Regions from separate parts of the Streptomyces sp. NPDC046122 genome, predicted to be linked through region 1. Evidence: predicted binding sites of a transcription regulator. Region 1 holds the regulator's gene; each other region holds the start of a gene.
The links. Region 1 encodes HrcA, which represses chaperone genes, less so after heat shock. Its sites were predicted from a motif close to TTNGCACTCNGNNNNNCNGAGTGCNAA; they were not measured.
Positions count from the first base shown of each region.

Region 2: groL (chaperonin GroEL) is a predicted target of HrcA. The motif match lies at 3,626-3,652, and genes of this name have one in related genera.
Region 3: groES (co-chaperone GroES) is a predicted target of HrcA. The motif match lies at 2,756-2,782, and genes of this name have one in related genera.

Region 1 is NZ_JBWKLQ010000002.1:791,117-796,138, forward strand. Features, by position in the region: gene AC07FK_RS08495 (histidine triad nucleotide-binding protein) at 1-126, opposite strand, end outside; gene AC07FK_RS08500 (16S rRNA (uracil(1498)-N(3))-methyltransferase) at 219-962, opposite strand; gene AC07FK_RS08505 (nitronate monooxygenase) at 959-2,041, opposite strand; gene dnaJ (molecular chaperone DnaJ) at 2,109-3,242, opposite strand; gene hrcA (heat-inducible transcriptional repressor HrcA) at 3,243-4,259, opposite strand; gene AC07FK_RS08520 (MBL fold metallo-hydrolase) at 4,445-5,022, shown strand, end outside.
Region 2 is NZ_JBWKLQ010000005.1:350,180-355,201, reverse strand. Features, by position in the region: gene AC07FK_RS17435 (glucosyl-3-phosphoglycerate synthase) at 1-917, opposite strand, end outside; SAM riboswitch class I at 1,094-1,221, shown strand; gene thrC (threonine synthase) at 1,215-2,537, shown strand; gene AC07FK_RS17425 (MoaD/ThiS family protein) at 2,534-2,809, shown strand; gene AC07FK_RS17420 (cold-shock protein) at 3,258-3,461, shown strand; gene groL (chaperonin GroEL) at 3,777-5,022, shown strand, end outside.
Region 3 is NZ_JBWKLQ010000004.1:60,608-65,629, forward strand. Features, by position in the region: gene AC07FK_RS13410 (hypothetical protein) at 1-263, shown strand, start outside; gene AC07FK_RS13415 (NUDIX hydrolase) at 279-833, shown strand; gene AC07FK_RS13420 (polysaccharide deacetylase family protein) at 929-1,849, shown strand; gene AC07FK_RS13425 (polysaccharide deacetylase family protein) at 1,846-2,700, shown strand; gene groES (co-chaperone GroES) at 2,930-3,238, shown strand; gene groL (chaperonin GroEL) at 3,333-4,958, shown strand.

The DNA of each region.
Region 1 (5,022 bases):
CGTCGGCGCCTGGGGGTTGATGTCGCGGAACGCCACGGTCGTCTCCGTCTCGCGGACGATCGTCGCCGGCACCTCCCCCGCCACGATCTTGCAGAACAGGCAGTCTGCCTGGGGTTCACCCGCCATGGTCCTGGCCTCCTCGGTTCCGGCTGATCAGGATGTGCTGATCAAGTATGGCCGCATGCTATCCGTGCCGCGGCCCGCGACTCCCGAGCCGGTCAGGACCAGCGGCCCGTGCGCCCGAGCAGCAGCGCCGCCGCCGCCGTGCCGGCCGTCGACGTACGCAGCACGCTGCCGCCCAGCCGGTACGGCTTCGCCCCCGCCTGGGCGAAGAGCGCCAACTCCTCGGGGGACACGCCCCCTTCGGGACCGACCACCAGCACGAGGGAACCCGTCTCCGGCAGCTCGGCGGTGGCGAGCGCCCCACTGCCCACCGACGCGTCCTCGTGCAGGACGGCCGCGAAGTCGGCCGTGGCCAGGAGCGCGCCCACCTGCTTCGTCGTCAGCGCGTCCGCGACCTCGGGGAAGCGCAGCCTGCGCGACTGCTTGCCCGCCTCCCGGGCCGTCGCCCGCCACTTCGCGAGGGACTTCGCGCCCCGGTCGCCGCGCCACTGCGTGATGCAGCGCGACGCCTGCCACGGCACGATCGCGTCGACGCCGGTCTCCGTCATCGTCTCGACCGCCACCTCGCCCCGGTCGCCCTTGGGCAGCGCCTGTACGACGGTGATGCGGGGAGCCGGTTCCGGCTCCAGGGTCACGTCCGTCACGTCGACGACGAGCCGGTCCTTGCCCTCGGCCGCCAGCACCACCCCCGCCGCGCCCGTACCGCGCCCGTCGGTCAGGACGACGTGCTCCCCCGCGTGCAGCCGCCGCACGGAGACGGCGTGCCGCCCCTCGGGGCCTTCGAGTACGAACCGGCCCTTCGCCGGTACGGCGTCGACGACGAACACCGGCGCGGTCACACCGCACCGCCCGCGCCCCGCAGATCCAGCGTCGCGCGCGCCGCGTCGGTCTCGGCCGCCAGGACCTCGACCAGCTGCGCGGCCGGCATCTCGCGCGCCATCCGGTGCCCCTGCCCGGCCCACAGCGCCATGCCCTGCGCGTCGCCCGCCTTGGCGGCGGCCTTGCGCAGGCCGGAGGTGATGTGGTGCACCTGCGGGTAGGCGGCCGGGGCGTACGGGCCGTGCTCGCGCATGAAGCGGTTGACGAGGCCGCGTGCGGGGCGTCCCGAGAACGCCCGGGTGAGCTCCGTGCGGACGAACAGCGGATTGGTCATGGCCTGCTTGTGCAGGACGTTGGCGCCGGACTCCGGGCACACCAGGAACGCCGTGCCGAGCTGCGCCGCGTCCGCGCCCAGGGCGAGTACGGCGGCGATCTGCGCGCCGCGCATCAGCCCTCCCGCCGCGATGATCGGCAGCTGGACGGTCTCGCGGACCTGCGTGACGAGGGACAGCAGACCGATGCCGCTGCCGTCGTTCTTGGGGTCGTCGCGGTGCGTTCCCTGGTGGCCGCCCGCCTCGACGCCCTGGACGCACACCGCGTCGGCGCCGGTCCACTGCGCGGCCTGGGCCTCCTCGGGCGTGGTCACGGTGACGACGGTGAGGGTGCCGGCCTTGGCGAAGGCGTCGAGGACCGGGCGGGTGGGGCAGCCGAAGGTGAAGGAGACGACGGGGACCGGGTCGTCGATGAGGATGGCCAGCTTGGCTTCGTAGCCGTCGTCGGCGCAGTTGTCGGGTTCGCCGAGGGGGGTGTCGTACCAGTCGGCCTCGCCGGCGAGCTGGTGGCGGTAGACCTCGACGGCGGCGGGGTCGACGTGGCTCGGCTGCGGCATGAAGAGGTTGACGCCGAACGGCCGGCTCGTCAGACCCCGCAGCTGCTTGATCTCCTCGTACATGCCGTCCGCGGTCTTGTAACCGGCGGCGAGGAACCCGAGACCGCCGGCATCGCAGACGGCGGCGGCGAGCTGAGGACTGGAGGCGCCGCCCGCCATGGGGGCCTGCACGATCGGATAACGGCAGAGATCGGTCAGTGCGGAGGACATGAACGCATCGTTTCATGCCCTCCGCACTGCGCCGAATCCAGGCTTCCGCCTCCGCGGAGGCAAGCGCCTACCGCCCGTTGAACGCGTCCTTCAGGCGCGAGAACAAGCCCTGCTGCCCCGGCTGGAACTGCCCCGTGGGGCGTTCCTCGCCGCGCAGCTTCGCGAGCTGGCGCATCAGGTCCTCCTGCTGCGGGTCCAGCTTCGACGGGGTCAGGACCTCGACGTGCACGATGAGGTCGCCGCGTCCGCCGCCGCGCAGGTGCGTGACGCCGCGCCCGTGCAGCGGGATCGACTGACCGGACTGCGTGCCCGGACGTACGTCGATCTCCTCGATCCCGTCGAGCGTCTCCAGCGGACACTTCGTGCCCAGCGCGGCCGCCGTCATCGGGATGGTGACCGTGCAGTGCAGGTCGTCGCCGCGCCGCTGGAACACCGCGTGCGGCAGCTCGTGGATCTCGACGTACAGGTCACCGGCGGGGCCGCCGCCGGGGCCGACCTCGCCCTCGCCCGCGAGCTGGATGCGGGTCCCGTTGTCGACACCGGCCGGGATCTTGACCGTGAGCGTCCGGCGCGAGCGCACGCGCCCGTCGCCCGCGCACTCCGGGCACGGGGTCGGTACGACCGTGCCGAAGCCCTGGCACTGCGGGCAGGGGCGCGAGGTCATGACCTGGCCCAGGAAGGACCGCGTGACCTGCGAGACCTCACCGCGGCCGCGGCACATGTCACAGGTCTGGGCGGAGGTGCCGGGTGCGGCGCCCTCGCCCGAGCACGTGGTGCACACGACGGCCGTGTCGACCTGGATGTCCTTCGTGGTGCCGAAGGCCGCCTCGTTGAGGTCGATCTCCAGCCGGATCATCGCGTCCTGGCCGCGCCGCGTGCGCGACCTCGGGCCGCGCTGCGACGCCGTGCCGAAGAACGCGTCCATGATGTCGGAGAAGTTGCCGAAGCCGCCCTGGCCGAAGCCGCCGGCTCCGCCGCCGGCCTGCGAGAGGGGGTCGCCGCCGAGGTCGTAGACCTGCTTCTTCTGCGGGTCCGACAACACCTCGTAGGCGGCGTTGATCTCCTTGAAACGCTCCTGCGTCTTGGGATCGGGATTCACGTCCGGGTGGAGCTCGCGCGCCAGCCGCCGGAATGCCTTCTTGATCTCGTCCTGGGAAGCGTCGCGGCGTACGCCGAGTACGGCGTAGTAGTCGGTGGCCACTTACGACTCCGCCAGGATCTGTCCGACGTAACGTGCCACTGCGCGTACCGCTCCCATCGTTCCGGGGTAGTCCATGCGGGTCGGTCCGACCACGCCGAGTTTGGCGACTGCTTCGTCGCCCGAACCGTAGCCGACCGCGACGACGGACGTGGAGCTGAGCCCTTCGTGGGCGTTCTCGTGCCCGATTCGTACGGTCATGCCTGAGTCCGTTGCCTCACCCAGCAGCTTGAGGAGCACGACCTGCTCCTCCAGCGCCTCCAGCACCGGCCGGATGGTGAGGGGGAAATCGTGCCCGAAGCGGGTGAGATTGGCGGTGCCGCCGATCATCAGCCGCTCCTCGGTCTCCTCGACCAGAGTCTCCAGGAGGGAGGAGAGCACCGTGGACACGGTACCCCGGTCCTCCGACTCGAAGGATTCGGGAAGGTCCTGCACCAGCTGCGGCACGTCCGCGAAGCGGCGGCCCACGACCCGGCTGTTGAGCCGGGCGCGCAGGTCCGCGAGGGACGTCTCGCCGAAGGGCGCGGGGCAGTCGATCATGCGCTGCTCGACCCGGCCGGTGTCCGTGATGAGCACGAGCATCAGGCGGGCGGGAGCCAGCGAGAGGAGTTCCACATGCCGGACCGTCGACCGGGTCAGCGACGGGTACTGCACGACGGCGACCTGCCGGGTCAGCTGCGCGAGCAGCCGGACCGTACGGGCCACGACGTCGTCGAGGTCGACCGCCCCGTCCATGAAGTTCTGGATGGCGCGGCGCTCGGGCGACGACAGGGGCTTGACGCCCGCGAGCTTGTCGACGAAAAGCCGGTAGCCCTTGTCCGTCGGGATGCGCCCGGCGCTCGTGTGCGGCTGGGCGATGAAGCCCTCGTCCTCCAGGACGGCCATGTCGTTGCGGACGGTGGCCGGAGACACGCCGAGCTTGTGCCGCTCCGTGAGCGCCTTGGAGCCCACGGGCTCCTCGGTACCCACGTAGTCCTGAACGATGGCGCGCAGCACCTCAAGTCTGCGTTCGCTGAGCATCTCGCACCACCTCCAGCTGATCGGTCGTTCGGCCTGCGCCTGGCACTCGCTGCGGGCGAGTGCCAGCAGTCCCCGGCAAGTGTACGGCGGGCAGGTACGCCGCGGGCAAGGGCAGCCGGTCACGTTGTCGCGCGACGGCGCTGTTCAGCGGGCGAGGTCCCCGGTGATGGCACTAGCGTCGCGGTATGGACGTCAGTTGGGAAGAGGCGGGCTGGGAGCGGCTCGCGCAGGGCGTGGGGCGACGCCGCATGCCCGTCTGGGACGCGACGGTGGGCCTGGTCGCCGGGGGCGACGGCCGGGCGCTGATGATCGACACGGGAGCGACTCTGCGGGAGGGCGTGGAGCTGCGGACCCAGGCGCAGCGGCTCCTCGGCCCCGGCCGGAGAGTGACGCATATCGCGCTCACCCACCCCCATTTCGACCACGTGCTCGGTACGGCGGCGTTCGCGGGCGCCCAGGTCTACGGGGCGGTCGGCGTGGACGAGCTGCTGCGCCGCGAGCGGGACGAGCTGCGGGACGACGCCGTGCGGCACGGCGTCGAACGGGGCGCGGCGGCTGAGGCGACGGACGTACTGGTGGCGCCGCACCACCTGGTGTGCGGCGAGTGGACGCTGGACCTGGGCGGCGGCCGCCAGGTGCTGCTCGCCAACGTCGGCCCCGGGCACAGCGGCCACGACCTGGCGGTACTGGTGCCCGGGAGCCCGGAGGTGGTCTTCTGCGGCGACCTGGTCGAGGAGTCCGGCACCCCCCAGGCCGGCTCCGA
Region 2 (5,022 bases), on a different contig from region 1:
TCGCACACCGGCGGCCGCTCCTCCGTGTCGACCGGGTGCGTCCGCGGGACGAAACCGACCCCGTCCGCGCCCCGCTCGAACTGCGTCAGCGCCGGCCGCACGATGTTGCCGCGCGACAGCCGCAGCTGGGCCGTCCGGTAGATCGTGGCGGCCATCCGCCCGAGCGCCTGCCCGTCCTGGTGGCGGTGCTTGCGCACACCGACGTCGACCTGGGCCAGCGCGTCGAGGCCCACCGTGTGGAGGGAGTCGACGAGGAGCCCCAGTTCCACTCCGTAACCGACCGGGAAGGGCAGGCGTTCGAGCAGCGAGCGGCGCACGGCGTACTCGCCGCCCAGCGGCTGCACGAAGCCGGCCAGCTGCGGCCAGTGCAGGTTGAGGATCGGGCGCGCGACCAGCTCGGTCACCCGGCCGCCCTGACCTGTGGCTTCGCCCAGGGGGCGGTCGTACATCGCCTTGACGAAGTGCACGTCCGGGTCGGTCAGCAGCGGCCCGACGATGCCGGAGACGAAGGAGGCGGAGAAGTCCTTCAAGTCCGAGTCGATGAAACACACGATGTCACCGTCCGTGACGAACAGTGACCGCCACAGCACCTCCCCCTTGCCGGGCAGCGCCGGTATTCGGGTGAGCACTGCGTCACGGTGGACGACCCGCGCGCCCGCCGCCGTCGCCACCTGGGCCGTCCGGTCCTTCGAGCCGGAGTCCAGTACGACGAGTTCGTCGACCAGGGGCACGGTCTCCATCAGTTCGTGGCGTATCGCCGCGACGATGTCACCGACCGTCTCCTCCTCGTCGAGGGCGGGCAGCACCACGCTCACGGTGAGACCGCGACGCGTTTTGGCCGCCATCAGCAGGTCCAGCGGCCGGTCGGCGGTCGACCAGGACCGCAGGTCAAGCCAGCGCTCCACCTCTTCCAGCACGGCCTTCTCCCTCGTCCGGCGAGCCTTGGGGCGGCTCGTCCTGTGATCCATCTCGCGGTGCGGACGACTGTCTCAACCGTCCGGGGGTTCGGTTACAGTCTTGAACAACGCGGAGGACCCTCGCATCTCGGGGGGCCCGCGGGACAAACGCGCCGGGTCCAGATCCGGCGCCACAGCGCTCATCCAGAGGGACTGAGGGAACGGCCCGTTGAAGTCCCGGCAACCATTCCGCCGACCGCGAGGTAACGGTGGGGACGGTGCCAATTCCGTCTCACGGCGAAACGCGCCGTGGGGAAGATGAGGAGAAAGGGCCTCGCCACCATGGCTGTGCAGTCTGCTGAAGCCGATGCAAACACCACGAATCCCCTGCCCGTAGACCTGGGCCCCGCCACCGCGCTGTCCTGCCGCGAGTGCGGAGAACGATTCGAACTCGGTCCCATCTTCGCGTGTTCTTCCTGTTTCGGCCCGCTCGAAGTCGCCTACGAGCTGCCGCTCGGTGACACGGAGCGCCTGCGCAAGCAGATCGAGGCCGGACCGGACAACATCTGGCGGTACGCGCCCCTGCTGCCCGTGCCCGCCGACGTGGCCGGCAAGCCGAGTCTGAACCCGGGCTTCACCAAGCTCGTCAAGGCCGACAACCTGGCCCGCGAGCTGGGCGTCACCGGTGCTCTGTACGTCAAGGACGACTCCGGCAACCCGACGCACTCCTTCAAGGACCGTGTCGTCGCGATCGCCGTCGAGGCCGCCCGAGCGTTCGGCTTCACGACGCTCTCCTGCTCCTCCACCGGCAACCTCGCCGGCGCGGTCGGCGCCGCCGCCGCGCGGGCAGGTTTCCGCTCGTGCGTGTTCATCCCGCACGACCTGGAGCAGGGCAAGGTCGTCATGGCCTCGGTCTACGGCGGCGAGCTGGTCGGCATCGAGGGCAACTACGACGACGTCAACCGCTTCTGCTCGGAGCTCATCGGCGACCCGCTGGGCGAGGGCTGGGGATTCGTCAACGTCAACCTGCGCCCGTACTACGGCGAGGGCTCCAAGACCCTGGCGTACGAGATCTGCGAGCAGCTCGGCTGGCAGCTGCCGGACCAGCTCGTCATCCCGATCGCCTCGGGCTCCCAGCTCACGAAGATCGACAAGGGGCTGAAGGAGCTCATCGCCCTGGGTCTGGTCGAGGACAAGCCGTACAAGATCTTCGGCGCCCAGGCCGAGGGCTGCTCGCCGGTGTCGACGGCCTTCAAGGCCGGGCACGACGTCGTACGGCCGCAGAAGCCGAACACGATCGCCAAGTCGCTCGCGATCGGCAACCCGGCGGACGGCCCGTACGTTCTGGACATCGCCCGGCGCACGGGCGGCGCGGTCGAGGACGTCAACGACGAGCAGGTCGTGGAGTCGATCAAGCTGCTGGCCGAGACGGAGGGCATCTTCGCGGAGACCGCGGGCGGCGTGACCGTCGGCGTGACGAAGAAGCTCATCGAGGCCGGGCTGCTGGACCCCACCCTCACCACCGTCGTGCTCAACACGGGCGACGGCCTGAAGACCCTCGAGGCGGTGGCCCCGACCACGGGCCAGTCCGCCGTCATCCGCCCCAACCTGGACTCTTTCCGAGAGGCTGGCCTCGCATGAGTGTCAACGTCCGCATCCCGACGATTCTCCGTACGTACACGGACGGCAAGGCCGAGGTCGCGGCCGAGGGGGCGACCCTCGCCGACGTCATCGCCGACCTGGAGAAGAACCACGCGGGCATCGCGGCCCGTGTGCTGGACGACCAGGGCAAGCTGCGGCGCTTCGTGAACGTGTACGTCAACGACGACGACGTGCGCTTCGAGCAGGGCCTGGAGACCGCCACGCCCGACGGCGCCGGCGTCTCGATCATTCCGGCCGTCGCCGGAGGCTGATTTCCAGCCGAGCGAGTGGCTGATTCCGCTTCACGCACTCCTCCGCACGTCGATTGCCCCCTCCGCCACAGAAAGCGGAGGGGGCAATTCTGCATGGTTGAGCGCGGTACAGTTGGGGAAACCCCCTCCACCGCCTGTGCCGGACGCATATGAGAATGCGGCCCCGCGCGGTGAGAAGCAGTCAAAGTACCGGACCGAATTGCCCGCCCGTGTGCGGCTTGTCCGGACCGACTTGCCCGGGAAACCTGAGGATTATTCGCTTTCGCGCGTTCATCCATGCCCAGATTTCTCGTCGGATTGACCTGTTGCAGAGGGCAGTTGGGCAGATACATTCAGCGGCGGTCGACGCGTTCCGGCGCACGCCCTCTCCTGTCGGAGGGCGGAGGAGTCTGACCCAGGGCCCGCGAAGTGCGGTCCTGTGCAAGGGCCAGTAATAGGGGAGTTAGGCATGGCTCAGGGCACCGTCAAGTGGTTCAACGCGGAGAAGGGGTACGGCTTCATCGCGGTCGACGGTGGTGCGGATGTTTTCGTCCACTACAGCGCGATCCAGATGGACGGGTACCGCACCCTTGAAGAAGGTCAGCGAGTCGAATTCGAGATCTCGCAGGGCCAGAAGGGTCCGCAGGCGGACATGGTCAAGCTCGCCGTCTGATCTCGGCGCGATCGGCCACCGACGCACTCACGCATGAAGGGTCTGTACCCCGCACCGGGTACAGGCCCTTCCTGCGTGCCGGGCCGCCTCCGGACGTCTGTCCACATCCGAGGGGGACGCTTGCACTCGAAGGGGTCGAGTGCTAATCATTGGCGTTAGCACTGTTAGCACTCTCCCAGCGAGAGTGACAGAAGGACCGGGCCGGTGAGGCCCGCAGGCCGGGTGGGACAAGGAAAACCACCAGGCAGGCTGGCCGTCCGTCGCGGGCGCCACTCGGTCCGGAGAATCCACCCCAGTCCGGGAGGACCACTTCACATGGCCAAGATCATCGCGTTCGACGAGGAGGCACGGCGCGGTCTCGAGCGCGGGATGAACCAGCTCGCCGACGCCGTCAAGGTCACCCTCGGCCCCAAGGGCCGTAACGTCGTCCTCGAGAAGAAGTGGGGCGCCCCCACGATCACCAACGATGGTGTTTCCATCGCCAAGGAGATCGAGCTCGAGGACCCGTACGAGAAGATCGGCGCCGAGCTGGTCAAGGAAGTCGCGAAGAAGACCGACGACGTCGCCGGTGACGGTACGACGACCGCGACTGTCCTCGCCCAGGCTCTGGTCCGCGAGGGCCTGCGCAACGTCGCCGCCGGCGCCAACCCGATGGCCCTCAAGCGCGGCATCGAGAAGGCCGTCGAGGCCGTCTCCGCCGCTCTCCTTGAGCAGGCCAAGGACGTGGAGACCAAGGAGCAGATCGCTTCTACGGCCTCCATCTCCGCCGCCGACACCCAGATCGGCGAGCTCATCGCCGAGGCGATGGACAAGGTCGGCAAGGAAGGCGTCATCACCGTCGAGGAGTCGCAGACCTTCGGGCTCGAGCTCGAGCTCACCGAGGGCATGCGCTTCGACAAGGGCTACATCTCGGCGTACTTCGCCACCGACATGGAGCGCATGGAGTCGTCGCTCGACGACCCGTACATCCTGATCGTCAACTCCAAGATCTCCAACGTGAAGGACCTCCTTCCGCTGCTGGAGAAGGTCATGCAGTCGGGCAAGCCGCTGCTGATCATCGCGGAGGACGTCGAGGGCGAGGCGCTGTCCACGCTCGTCGTCAACAAGATCCGTGGCACCTTCAAGTCCGTCGCCGTCAAGGCTCCGGGCTTCGGTGACCGCCGCAAGGCCATGCTCGGCGACATCGCCATCCTCACCGGTGGCACCGTCATCTCCGAGGAGGTCGGCCTCAAGCTGGAGAACGCCGGTCTCGACCTGCTCGGCCGCGCCCGCAAGGTCGTCATCACCAAGGACGAGACCACGATCGTCGACGGCGCCGGTGACAGCGACCAGGTCCAGGGTCGCGTCAACCAGATCCGTGCCGAGATCGAGAACTCCGACTCGGACTACGACCGCGAGAAGCTCCAGGAGCGTCTGGCGAAGCTTGCCGGCGGCGTTGCCGTCATCAAGGCCGGCGCCGCCACCGAGGTCGAGCTCAAGGAGCGCAAGCACCGCATCGAGGACGCGGTGCGCAACGCCAAGGCCGCCGTCGAGGAGGGCATCGTCGCCGGTGGTGGCGTGG
Region 3 (5,022 bases), on a different contig from region 1:
AGCGCGCGGTACGGACCGTGGGCGGGCGGGGCGGCGAGCTGACTGCGGCCGGCACGCTCGGCGCGGCGGCCAGTCTCGTGGCGGGCGAGGGGCTGCTGGGCGACGCGGTGTCGGGGATGGCGGGGACGCTGGTGCCCACGGTGGTGACGGTGGTCGTGGCCGGCGGGCGGGCCGTCGGCCGGCATGCGCTGGACGCGTATCGCGGGCGGTGCGATGTGGTGGAGTTGCCGACGACGGTGACGGCGGATCCGAACGGGCAGTGAGCATGGACGGTGACCGTGGACAGTGAAGTGGAGCGCTCCGGTTCGCGCAGGGTCTACGGCGACCCGGACGGGAGATGGTGCGACGTCTTCCTGGACACCTACCGGCTCCCCTCCGGGCAGGCGGTGGAGCTGCACCGGGTGCGGGTCGGCGGGGGCCGTACCGGTGTCGTGGTGCTGGCCCGGCGCGGCGACCACGTGCTGATGGTCCGTCAGTGGCGGCCCGCGGTAGGGCGGTGGGCGTGGGAGCTGCCCCGCGGTTTCGGGGAGAGCGACCCGGTCGCCGACGCGCTGCGCGAGCTCGCGGAGGAGACCGGCGTCGAAGGGAGCGAGGCCAGGGTCCTGGCCCGCCTGGACGTGGACTCCGGGCTGCTGGAGAGCGAGGCGGCGGTGGTGGAGGTGACCGTGCCCGACGGCGCTGTGCCCGCGGGGGGCGGGGGCGCGGGCGGCGACGGCGAGGTCGCGGACGCGCGCTGGTGGTCGCGGCGGGAGCTGGCCGAGGCGGTCCGGCGCGGAGAGGTGCGCGACGGGTTCACGCTGGCCGCGCTGGGGGTGGCCGCGGCGTACGGCTGACACCTCGGCGGCCTGTCGGCCACCCGGGGGACGGTCCGCCGCCGGTGCTGGTGTCGGCCGGGGTCCGGGGGTGCGCGCTGGCAGGATGCGACGCCATGCGACCAGTACGACAAAAGGTAAAAAGGACCGGAAGTGGGTACGCCGCGGGGCTCGGCGTCCTGCTGGCCGCCTCCCTCGCGTCCGCCTGCGCCACGCCCGCCACCGAGCGCCCGCGGCCCGCCGCACCCGCCCCCGGCCAGCAGCAGGAGTACCGGCAGGGCCCGGTCCGCGACCTGGCCGGGTCCGCCGAACGGCTGCGGCGCGCCCAGGCCCTGCGCGTCGCAGCGGCCAAGAAGTGGCGCCTCGCCCGGCCTCCGCTCGCCGCGCCCCCGCCGCCCGCGGTGAAGCCGAAGGTCACCACCCGCAAGGGCTTCGGGGCGGGGCGGGGACTGCCACCGGTCTTCACCACCGTCCCGGTCAAGGAACGGGTCGTCTTCCTGACGATGGACGACGGCGCGGAGAAGGACCCGAAGCTGCTGAAGATGATGACCGAGCTGGGCATCCCCTACAGCGCGTTCCTCAGCGACTACCTCGTGCGCGAGAACTACGGCTACTTCGCCCGCATGCAGGCCCGCGGCGTGTCCCTGCACAACCACACCCTCAACCACCGCTACCTGCCGGGCCTCTCGTACGCCCGGCAGAAGCGCGAGATCTGCGGCATGCAGGACGTCATCCAGAAGCGGTACGGCGAGCGGCCCCGGCTGTTCAGGCCGCCGTACGGCAACTACAACGCCGACACGCTGCGTGCCGCCCGCTCCTGCGGCATCAAGGCCGTGCCGCTCTGGGCCGCCGAGGCGTTCCCCGACCGGATGGAGTGGCGGGAGTGGGACCGCGACCTGCATCCCGGCGACATCATCCTCACGCACTTCCGCGGCAAGGAGGACTGGAAGGGCACCATGCCGGACATGATCCGGCGGGTCATGAAGACCGTCACGGCCAAGGGGTACGCCGTCGCCCGGCTGGAGGACTACCTGTGAGGCGCGCGCACCGGCTGACGGCCGCGCTCCTGGCGGCCGGTGCGCTGACGCTCACCGGCTGCGCCCAGTCCGTGGACCCGATCGAGCGCCTCGGCAGGAAGGCGGTCCGCAGCGTCGCCCCGAAGGTCCGCGACGCGGGGGCCCGGGCGCTCGCGGCGCACGCACCGCCCGCGCCCCCGGCGGCGGCGTACGCCCGGTGGGGGCTGCGGGCGCCGTTGCGCGCCGCGCCGGCGCCCCCGGTGCGCAAACCGGCGCGCCCCTTCGTCGTCGACCGCGTACCGACCCGCGACAAGGTCGTCTTCCTCACCTTCGACGACGGCGCCGAGCGGGACCCCGCCTTCGTGCGAATGGTCGACGACCTGAACCTGCCGATCAGCATGTTCCTCACCGACAGCGTGGCCTCCCCCGGATACGACCACTTCGACCGGCTGCGGCGGGCGGGCGGCGGCCTCTCGACGGTGCAGAACCACACCGTCGACCACCCGTACCTGCCGGGTCTCCCGTACGCCGGTCAGCGCGCCCAGATCTGCGGCCAGCAGGACCGCCTGGAAGCCCGTTTCGGGGCCAGGCCCCGGCTCTTCCGGCCACCGTACGGGGCGTACAACAACCAGACGCTGCGGGCGGCGGGCGACTGCGGGGCCGAGGCGGTGGTGCTGTGGGGGGCGTCGATGCAGATCAACGACCTGCGGTACGCGCACGGCGACCGGCTGCGGCCGGGCGAGATCGTGCTCGCGCACTTCCGGGGACCCGCAGAGCTCAAGGGCGCGACGATCACCGCGATGACCACGCGGATGCTGCGCCGGATCCATGAGCAGGGCTTCGCCGTCGCGCGCCTGGAGGACTACCTCTGACCCCTCCGGCACCCGCCCGCGCACCGCCTCCGTCAACACGTGCGGCCGCGTTGGATTGGCACTCCGCTTGACCGAGTGCTAACCGCGTCATAGTCTCGGCGTTGGCACTCTCCAGTGGGGAGTGCCAACAGTAGCGACGGGCAGGTCCGGCACCCGCGACGACGGATCCACCTGGTCGCCACCCCACATCAGTTAACCCCGTGAGATCTCCGAAGGGGGAGACCGGACCGTGACGACCACCAGCTCCAAGGTTGCCATCAAGCCGCTCGAGGACCGCATTGTGGTCCAGCCGCTCGACGCCGAGCAGACCACGGCCTCTGGCCTGGTCATTCCGGACACCGCCAAGGAGAAGCCCCAGGAGGGCGTCGTCCTGGCCGTGGGCCCGGGCCGCTTCGAGAACGGCGAGCGCCTGCCGCTCGACGTATCCGTCGGCGATGTCGTGCTGTACAGCAAGTACGGCGGCACCGAGGTGAAGTACAGCGGCGAGGAGTACCTCGTCCTCTCGGCTCGCGACGTGCTCGCGATCATCGAGAAGTAATTCGCCCGAAGATTGCTTTTGATCTGCGCCCCTGGCCCCCAGCGATTGCCGGGCGGCCCGGGGCGCATTTCGTTTGAGAGGACAGAGAAGCTCCATGGCGAAGATTCTGAAGTTCGACGAGGACGCCCGTCGCGCCCTCGAGCGCGGCGTCAACAAGCTTGCCGACACGGTCAAGGTGACGATCGGCCCCAAGGGCCGCAACGTCGTCATCGACAAGAAGTTCGGCGCTCCCACCATCACCAACGACGGTGTCACGATCGCCCGTGAGGTCGAGCTCGACGACCCGTACGAGAACCTGGGCGCCCAGCTCGTGAAGGAGGTGGCGACCAAGACCAACGACATCGCGGGTGACGGCACCACCACCGCCACCGTGCTGGCCCAGGCCCTGGTCCGCGAGGGTCTGCGCAACGTCGCCGCCGGTGCTTCCCCGGCCGCCCTGAAGAAGGGCATCGACGCCGCGGTCAAGGCGATCTCCGAGGACCTCCTCGCGAACGCCCGTCCGATCGACGACAAGTCCGACATCGCCGCCGTGGCCGGGCTCTCCGCCCAGGACTCGCAGGTCGGCGAGCTCATCGCCGAGGCGATGGACAAGGTCGGCAAGGACGGTGTCATCACCGTCGAGGAGTCCAACACCTTCGGCCTGGAGCTCGACTTCACCGAGGGCATGGCCTTCGACAAGGGCTACCTGTCGCCGTACATGGTGACCGACCAGGAGCGTATGGAGGCCGTCCTCGACGACCCGTACATCCTGATCCACCAGGGCAAGATCGGCTCGATCCAGGACCTGCTCCCGCTCCTCGAGAAGGTCATCCAGGCCGGCGCCTCCAAGCCGCTGCTGATCATCGCCGAGGACGTCGAGGGCGAGGCCCTGTCGACCCTGGTCGTCAACAAGATCCGTGGCACCTTCAACGCCGTCGCGGTGAAGGCCCCCGGCTTCGGTGACCGCCGCAAGGCCATGCTCGGCGACATCGCCACCCTCACCGGTGCGACCGTCATCGCCGAAGAGGTCGGCCTCAAGCTCGACCAGGCCGGTCTCGACGTGCTGGGCACCGCCCGCCGCGTGACCGTGACGAAGGACGACACGACGATCGTCGACGGCGGCGGCAACGCCGACGAGGTCGCCGGCCGCGTCAACCAGATCAAGGCCGAGATCGAGTCCACGGACTCCGACTGGGACCGCGAGAAGCTCCAGGAGCGCCTCGCGAAGCTCGCCGGCGGTGTGTGCGTGATCAAGGTCGGCGCCGCCACCGAGGTGGAGCTCAAGGAGAAGAAGCACCGTCTGGAGGACGCCATCTCCGCGACCCGCGCCGCGGTCGAGGAGGGCATCGTCTCCGGTGGTGGCTCCGCTCTGGTCCACGCCGCCAAGGTGCTCGAGGGCGGCCTGGGCAAGACCGGCGACGAGGCCACGGGTGTCGCGGTCGTCCGCCGCGCCGTCGTCGAGCCGCTGCGCTGGATCGCCGAGAACGCCGGCCTCGAGGGCTACGTCATCACCGCCAAGGTGAGCGAGCTCGACAAGGGCCACGGCTTCAACGCCGCGACCGGCGAGTACGGCGACCTGGTCAAGGCCGGCGTCATCGACCCGGTCAAGGTCACCCGCTCCGCGCTGGAGAACGCCGCGTCCATCGCGTCGCTGCTGCTCACGACCGAGACCCTGGTCGTCGAGAAGCCGGCCGAGGAAGAGGCGGACGCCGGCCACGGCGGCCACGGCCACTCCCACTGACGTACCGCGTCGCGCAAAGGCCCCCGTTTCCCGCTGCTCAGCGGTGGGAACGGGGGCCTTTCGC